2 linked regions of the Methylomonas sp. 11b genome follow. The protein of the gene in region 1 interacts with the protein of each later gene in a pairwise test. Links are inferred from orthologs where the notes say so. Each region holds a gene or a part of one and is shown in the gene's direction. Other genes may lie near its edges.

What was found. Proteins that work in one complex are often made in the same cells at the same time.
Region 2: the proteins of dnaE (region 1) and holA interact in binary tests that used the Escherichia coli proteins (3 or more experiments, as listed by UniProt). The link is inferred for Methylomonas sp. 11b from one-to-one orthologs.

What each region holds. Positions count from the first base shown.
Region 1 is NZ_KI911557.1:5,078,658-5,083,679, forward strand. Bases 241-4,236 are described here. They hold dnaE (DNA polymerase III subunit alpha), read left to right. Parts: upstream 241-547; coding sequence 548-4,036; downstream 4,037-4,236. Other genes in these bases: rnhB (ribonuclease HII), read left to right, coding at 241-541. Also shown: more of rnhB, read left to right, coding at 1-240; METH11B_RS29320 (hypothetical protein), read left to right, coding at 4,656-5,022. UniProt on the Escherichia coli protein: DNA polymerase III is a complex, multichain enzyme responsible for most of the replicative synthesis in bacteria. This DNA polymerase also exhibits 3' to 5' exonuclease activity. The alpha chain is the DNA polymerase catalytic subunit.
Region 2 is NZ_KI911557.1:1,639,490-1,643,088, reverse strand. The notes cover bases 1-2,784. They hold holA (DNA polymerase III subunit delta), read left to right. Parts: upstream 1-777; coding sequence 778-1,791; downstream 1,792-2,784. Other genes in these bases: pepA (flocculation-associated PEP-CTERM protein PepA), read right to left, coding at 1,864-2,676; METH11B_RS0107750 (LPS-assembly lipoprotein LptE), read left to right, coding at 272-775; leuS (leucine--tRNA ligase), read left to right, coding at 1-249. Also shown: cysK (cysteine synthase A), read left to right, coding at 2,978-3,599. UniProt on the Escherichia coli protein: Part of the beta sliding clamp loading complex, which hydrolyzes ATP to load the beta clamp onto primed DNA to form the DNA replication pre-initiation complex.

The sequences.
Region 1 (5,022 bases):
CGAAGTTGGCCGCGGCTGCATAGTCGGCCCGGTGGTTGCCGCTGCCGTGATTCTCGATTCTGCCAAACCGATTCCCGGATTGACCGACTCTAAAAAGCTCACCGAAAAGAAACGCAAGTTGCTGGCCGAACAGATCAAGGCCAACGCCTTATGCTGGGCCGTTGCCCGCGCCGAAGCCAGTGAAATCGACGATATCAACATTCTGCAAGCCACAATGGTAGCGATGCAAAGAGCTGTGTCGCAATTGAACTATCGCCCGGATTGGGTCAAGGTGGACGGCAATCGTTTGCCAATATTGGATATACCTGGCGAAGCTATCGTGCAAGGCGATTTATTGGTCGAGGAAATTTCCGCCGCTTCGATATTAGCCAAAGTCGCCCGCGATGAGGAAATGCAGACGCTGGATAGGCTGTATCCCGGCTATTCTTTTGCTATCCACAAAGGCTATCCTACCCAGCAGCATTTGGCGGCATTAGCGCAGCTTGGGATCACCCCGCAGCATCGAAAATCGTTTGCCCCTGTTAAAAAGTATCTTGTTTAAACAGCCATGACGCCGAGTTTCGTTCATCTTCGTATTCATACCGAGTTCTCGCTAGTTGACGGTATCGTCAGAATTAAGCCGTTGGTGAAGAAACTGGCTGAGTATCAAATGCCGGCTGCTGCGATTACCGAACAGAGCAATTTGTTCTCGCTGGTTAAATTCTATAAAGCAGCGCAAGGTGCCGGCATCAAACCCTTGATCGGCGCCGATGTGCTGATTTTCAACCCCGACGAACCGGCCTCGCCGTTTCGTTTGACCATGTTGGCGCGCAATAAAAAAGGCTACGTTACACTGACCGAGCTGATTTCCCGAGGCTACCAGGAAGGGCAGCATCAAGGGATTCCAATGTTGCAGAAAGACTGGATTGCCGAGAATCATGAGGGTTTGATCGTGTTATCGGGAGCGATGGACGGCGATGTCGGTCAGGCCTTGTTGGCGGAGAATGCCGAGCAAGCCAAACGTTGTGCCGAATATTGGCGGGATTTGTTCGAAGACAGTTTTTACCTGGAATTGCAGCGGCTCGGTAAAGCGGACGAGGAGCGTTACATCAAATTAGCGGCGGATTTGGCTTCCGAGTTAGATTTGCCGGTGGTTGCCACCAACGATGTGCGATTTATCAGCAAAAATGATTTCGACGCCCATGAAGTGCGGGTTTGCATTCATCAGGGGCGGGTGCTGGACGATAGCCGCCGGCCGAAAAACTATACCGCTCAACAATATTTACGCACTGCCGAGGAAATGGCGGAATTGTTCGCCGACATTCCGGAGGCCTTAGCCAATAGCGTGGAAATTGCCAAACGCTGCAATGTCGAGCTGACGCTTGGCGAAAACTATTTGCCCGATTTTCCGGTCCCCGAAGGCATGACTCTGGACGAGTATTTTAAACAAGCCTCTCGGCAAGGCCTGGAAGAACGCTTGATCCAGTATCCGCCGATAGGCAAGGCCAGCTTCGCGGAGAACCGCAAAGTCTATGACGAACGCTTGGAAGTCGAGCTGAACGTGATCACCCAAATGGGTTTTCCCGGCTATTTCATGATTGTCGCCGACTTTATTCAGTGGGCCAAGAACAATGCGATACCGGTGGGGCCGGGGCGGGGCTCCGGTGCCGGTTCCTTGGTGGCGTACGCATTGAAGATTACCGATCTGGATCCGATCGAATTCGATTTGCTGTTTGAGCGGTTTTTGAATCCGGAACGGGTATCGATGCCGGATTTTGATATCGACTTTTGCATGGAGCGCCGAGACGAGGTGATCGACTATGTAGCTCGCCATTATGGCCGCGATCACGTGTCACAGATTATCACCTACGGCTCGATGGCGGCCAAGGCGGTGATTCGCGACGTGGGGCGGGTGATGGGGCATGCCTACGGCTTCGTGGATAGGTTGGCAAAACTGATCCCATTTGAAATCGGCATGACCCTGGACAAAGCCCTGCAAGACAGTGCCGAATTGAAGGCATTGTACGATACCGAGGAAGAGGTCAAGTCGCTGATCGATATGGCGCGTTCGCTGGAAGGGATTTCCCGTAACGCCGGTAAACATGCCGGTGGCGTGGTGATTTCGCCGACCAAGCTAACCGATTTCAGCCCCTTGTATTGTGAACAGGGCGGCGGCAACCTGGTGACGCAGTTCGATAAGGACGATGTCGAAGCGGTTGGCTTGGTCAAATTCGACTTCCTGGGTTTGCGCACGCTGACGATTATCGATTGGGCGCTGCAAACCATCAATCGCCAGCGCGCGCAACGTGGCGAAGAGCCGGTCGATATTTCCCAGATTCCGCGCGACGACCTGCCTAGTTACGAATTATTAAAGAACGCCCAGACCACGGCCGTGTTTCAGCTGGAGTCGCGCGGTATGAAGGAGCTGATCAAAAAACTGAAACCGGATTGCTTTGACGACATCATCGCGCTGGTGGCTTTATTCCGTCCCGGACCGTTGGAATCGGGCATGGTCGACGACTATATCAATGTCAAACACGGTGCCAAGGCCGAATACGCTCATCCCTTGCTGGAGCCGATTCTAAAACCTACCAATGGCGTTATTCTGTATCAGGAGCAGGTGATGCAGATTGCTCGGGAATTGGCCAGTTACACCTTGGGCGGCGCCGATATGTTGCGGCGGGCGATGGGTAAGAAAAAGCCGGAGGAAATGGCAAAAGAGCGGGAAAAATTCATGTCGGGCGCGGTGGCAAACCAGATAGACGCAGCCATCGCGACATACGTTTTCGACCTGATGGAGAAATTCGCCGGCTACGGTTTCAACAAGTCGCATTCGGCGGCCTACGCTTTGGTTGCTTATCAAACCGCCTGGTTGAAGGCACATTTTCCGGCCGCGTTCATGGCGGCGGTAATGTCCTCGGATATGGATAACACCGATAAAGTGGTGGTGTTGATCGACGAATGCCGGGAAATGAAGCTGGAGATCTGCCCGCCGGACATTAATGTTTCCGACTTTCGTTTTACGGTAAACGACCAGGGGCAGATTGTTTACGGTATCGGTGCGATCAAGGGTGTCGGCGAAAATGCAATTGAAGATCTGTTAAAAGAGCGGGCCGCCAACGGAGCGTTTGCGGGTTTGTACGATCTGTGCAAGCGTGTCGATTTACGCAAGGTCAATCGCCGGGTTCTGGAAGCATTGATCAGAGCCGGAGCGCTGGATACTATCGATCCAAATCGCGCGGCGCATCTCGCCGAATTGACCACAGCGCTGCGAGTTGCCGAACAACACGGAAAAATGGCGCTGGCCGGTCAAAACGATCTATTCGGTCTGGCGGTGCAAGTGGAAGTGAGCGACGGTGAAGCGGAAGCTTATTCCACCGTGGTCGAGCCTTGGACCGAAAAAGAAAAGCTGGAAGCGGAAAAGCAAACTTTGGGTCTGTTTCTAACAGGTCATCCTATCGCCGAATATCTGCCGGAATTGAAGCATATTACCCACGGTTCGCTCGCCAGTCTGGAAGTCGATGCCGGCCGCTCCAGAGGCAAAATGGAAGCGCGTGTTGCCGGCTTGATCGTGGAAATGCGTACCCGGCAAACCAAGCAGGGCAAGATGATGGGTTTTGCAACGCTGGACGACCGTACCGGCCGGCTGGAAGTGGCGGCCTTCAGCAATATTTACGACAAATATCGCAACCTGCTCAGCAAAGACACAATCCTGATTGCCGAAGGCTCATTGGCAATGGACGACTTTACCAACAGTCTGAGGATGACTGCCGAGAAGCTCTACAGCATGGAAGAAGCGCGCGAGTTATATGCCCGCGGAATTACATTGACGATAGACCTGGCCAATGGCGACCTGCCGCCGGGTTGGCTGGCAAGCCTACAGACCACACTAACGCCATTCTGCGGCGGCCAATGTCCGATCCAAATCGAGTATCGCACTGCCACCGACAAAGCCACCCTGCAATTGGGTGACGACTGGCGCGTACGTCCGAGCGATGAACTCCTGATCCGCCTGCGGCGCTTGCTGTCTAACGTAACGGTGCTGGTCAGGTACTGACCTGGCGTCTAAGGGCGCTGCATTTCTGTTTGCTGAGGGGATGGGCTGAGTTCGGCCACAACCCGACCGTAGGGGCACCATCCAATTTAATTAGTTAAGGCATCCTGTGACCCAGCCGAATGTCCGGTATTCGGCGAGCAAATTGGCATTATCACTGCACTACTACGGCCAATGGACTGCCGGTTGGAGCGGCTTTCCAATTTCAATGATTAATACATCGTTTTATCTCGTCGAATGGTCGGTATTGGGTGAAAAATTGCTAATATTGCGACCTAACTGTGCAAAACGCAGGTCTTGGTATAATTTGCGTCAGGATTTATTGATTGGAGCCAGTTGATGAATAGATTCATTAAAAGCGGTTGTTGCACCTAGACCGCCTTGCTGCCAGAGAGTTTGGGCGACTATTTCATCGAGATCAATCCTGTATGAGTATTTGATGTTTTATTGATGAATTGGATCTTAATCAACTCGGTTTTTAGGGGGCAATCGGATGACTGGCAGACCAACCTATCACCCTGCAGTTCTATTGAATATTTCGATCGAACTTCTTCGCTTGAATTCTTTATTCCAAAGACATGCTAACTTTTTGTAAGCCACTCATTTTGCTATAAGGTCATCAATGTCAGAACTACTATATTTTTTAAACAAATACTTTGTCAATACTACTCTAGAGGCATTTATTTTGTTTGTGGTAATTCCCGGCTTACTTTATTACTTGAGACAAACTCAAAAATGGGACATTGCACTGCAAATGTGCACATTGGTGCTAGATGATCTTGATGACTTTAGTCATTTAGAAAAAATATCATCCCAAGCTGTCACATTTAAAAATTTGAAATTAGATAGAGATATAAGGCTTTCAAAAATTTCTTGCTACAGAGACTATTTTGGCTCGCGTGAAGCAAATATTATTAATATATCACATTTCAGTGATAAAGAACTTCGCAATGATATACTCACGATCGGGCGAAAAATAAGACAGTTCA
Region 2 (3,599 bases), 3.4 Mb from region 1 along the record:
CACAACGATGACATCGTGGTGGCGGCATGGCCGGTTATTGATGAATCGGCGTTACAGCAGGATGCTATCGAAATGGTGGTGCAGGTCAATGGCAAGTTGCGCGGGAAATTATCGGTAGCGGCGACGGCTTCCAAAGAGCAAGTCGAAGCGCTGGCTCTGGCTGACGAGAACGTGCAGCGTTATCTGGAAGGTAAGCCGGTGAAAAAGCTGATTGTAGTGCCGCAAAAACTGGTGAATATCGTTGTTTAAACGCTGGATTTTCGAGAATCAGATGATGAATCACTTGAGCCGAATGGTCTTGGCCGGGGTATTGGTGCTGCTGGTTGGCTGCGGATACCATCTACGTGGCTCGATAGAGATGCCGGAAGTGCTGAAAAACATGTATGTGTTTGGCGCCTCCGTGCCCTTACAGGGCGAACTGCAAGCCATCATGAAGGCTTCGAAAGGCAAAATCGTCGGCTCCCCCAACGATGCCGGCGTGGTGGTCAAGGTGCTACGGGAAGACATGCGTAACCGGGTACTGACCATCGGCTCAACTGGTAAATCCAGCGAATCCGAACTGGAATATTATCTGCGCTTTCAATTTTTCGACAGTAAGGAAAATGCGCTGATGGACGAGCAAGTGATCGAAATTTCCAGGGAGTTTTTCAACGACCAAACCGCGGTGCTGGCGAAAGGCAACGAAGAACAATTGATTCGCAACGAAATCTATAAACAAGTGGCGCGGATGATATTAGCCAGAGCCAGGATAGCCGTCGATACGCAGAAAAAATAAGTATGCGCCTAAAGCTTGACCAGTTAACTGCCGCCTTACACAAAGAGCTGGTACCGGTTTATCTGGTTAGTGGTGATGAGCCTTTACAACTTGGCGAAGCAGCGGACGACATTCGGCGCGCGGCGCGCGAGGCTGGTTTTTCCACTCGCGAGGTCATTGCTATCGATACCGGCAACGAGTGGCCGCAATTGACCCTAGAAGCCGAATCACTTTCCATCTTTTCTGACAAAAAGCTCATCGATTTGCGCTTGCCTTCCGGCAAGCCGGGTTTGGAAGGCAGTAAAGCCCTAAGCGCGTATTGTCAGCGTCCGCCCAACGATACAATATTGCTAATCACGGCCGGTAAGCTGGATAGTGCGGCGCAGAAGTCGCAATGGTTTCAGGCCTTGGATAAAGTTGCGTGCATCGTGCAGGTCTGGCCGTTACAAGGACCGGAGTTGTTGCAGTGGTTGCAGCGCAGGGCGGAGCGGAAGGGCATGCATTTGGAAGCGGATGCGCTAAAAAGTCTGGCAGTGCGAGTCGAGGGCAACTTGCTGGCCGCGGCCCAGGAGCTTGAAAAACTGTATATCTTGCATGGGGCTAATCGTATCAACAAATCCATGGTTGAGGACGATGTGGCTGACAGCGCTCGCTTCGACGTGTTTAAATTGATGGATGCTTTGTTGTCGGGCAAGGTGAATCGAGCGGTTAAAATTCTCGCCGGGCTCAAAGCGGAAGGCGTCGCGGCGCCGGTGGTACTGTGGGCTATTAGCCGCGAAGCGCGAACGCTGGTTAATATCAAGACGGAATTGAAACGCGGCGGCAACCCAGAAGTTCTCTATAAAAAATATCAGATATGGGACAAGCGCAAGCAGTTGGTGCATGAGGCCTTGCAGAGGTTGAAGAGCAAGGAATTGCAGGATATTTTGCAAGCCAGCGCCAACGTAGATTGCCAAATCAAAGGCCAGATTACCGGCGACGAATGGGAGGGCTTGTTTAGGATTTGTTTGTTGTTTTCGAAGAGGTTACTGCTTTAGGTGCCGATCCAGAATCAATTCGTCGCCCCAGCGCTACTATTGCTTGGGCGACGAATTCGATGTACTTAGAGCTTAAGTAGCGAAAGTTTTACGTTTGCCCGCAGTCATCAAGCCGATCAGGCCCGTGCCAAACAGCCACACAGCAGCAGGTACAGGTACTGCTGTCAATTGGATCGAGCCATCTACGGCAGCAAGTACGCCGGTGCTTTTGTTTTGGCCCAAAACGCTATTAATTCCCGACAGCAAAGATGAATTGTTCAAATTGATCGAAAAAATTGAGTGGCCGCCGGTTATGCCTGGGGTGTAGACGTTGGAATCGTAGCTACCAAAAATACCGGAAAAATTTAAATCCAGTTGCTCGGCGCCTACGCCTGCTGGCGATATGACCCCGGAACCGCCGGTTACGGTGCCGGATAAAATTGCAGCTCCGTTGTTGAAGCCGCTATCGCCCGTAAAACTGTAATCGGGTGTCGTGTCAAAATACAGGTTAACTGCTCCGCCCGAGAAGCTGAAGGATTGGAAACCTGAGAAATTACTGTAGGTCCCGTTCAGGGTCGCAGCCACAGTCAATTCAAAACCCGAACCCGCGCCGGAGATATTCAATTCTGGTACATTGATGCCGGCATTGTTCAGGAAATGACCATCCACCATAGTTTGGAAATAAGCAGTAAAGGTGTTTGCACTGGTAAATTGCACTAAGGTAATGCCTGAACCAAAATCGTAAGTATCAAATGGGCCTACTATCGCTTCGTCGCCAGTAGCGTCAGGCGCGGCTGTATAATTCGCCGTTCCGGCCCATGTACTCGCCATTGAAACAGGAGCCACCAAGCTTAATCCCGCAGCCAGAAGCATGGTTTGCTTTAAACGATTTGTGAAAATATTCATATTTAAACAACCTCAAAAAATAAAAAATTACTCCCCCTCATTAGAGGCTTATACCTGTTTTTGTTATTCAATTCAAATAACCATTCTATTACACCGTTTGATCGTTGGAAGAATACGGATTACAAGCGGTGCGCCGCAGGTTTTATGCAATAAAACTAGTTGAGAGGTGAATAAAAATCGGCCTGCTGCTGGGACAGCCTTTCAAGGAAAGGCCGTCAGCGAGTGGTTTTAGAATCCGGCACAATAGGTCGGGTCATTTTTCTTACACAGAGTAAATCCGGTATTCCACAGGAAACCCGCCATGCCCGCTTGGTACTCAGATAATTCACAGTCGATAGGCCGAACGCCTTTGGTGCGGATCAACCATATCAGCCAAGGATTGAACGCGACGCTGCTGGTGAAAATTGAAGGCCGCAATCCGTCCTATTCGGTGAAATGTCGGGTCGGTGCGTCTATGGTCTGGGCCGCTGAGCGTCAAGGCTTATTAACGGCAGGTACAACTTTACTGGAAGCCACCAGCGGTAATTCCGGTATTGCGTTGGCTGCGGTGGCTGCCGCGCGTGGCATACCCATCACGTTAACGATGCCGGACAACATGAGCCAGGAGCGCCGCACATTATTATTGGCGTATGGCGCGAACCTGCTGCTGACCGATGGCGCGCTGGGTATGCGCGCGGCAGTGGAAAAGGCTGAGGCCATCGCCGCGGCCGACCCTGAGCATTATCTATTGCTGGAACAATTTAAAAACCCGGCTAATCCGGCGATACACGAACAAACTACCGGCCCGGAAATTTGGCGGGACTGCGGTGGTAAGATCGATATATTTGTAGCAGGCGTCGGCACCGGCGGTACGATTACCGGTGTGTCGCGTTATCTGAAAAAACATTGCGGTAGGCCGGTACTCAGTGTCGCTGTCGAGCCGG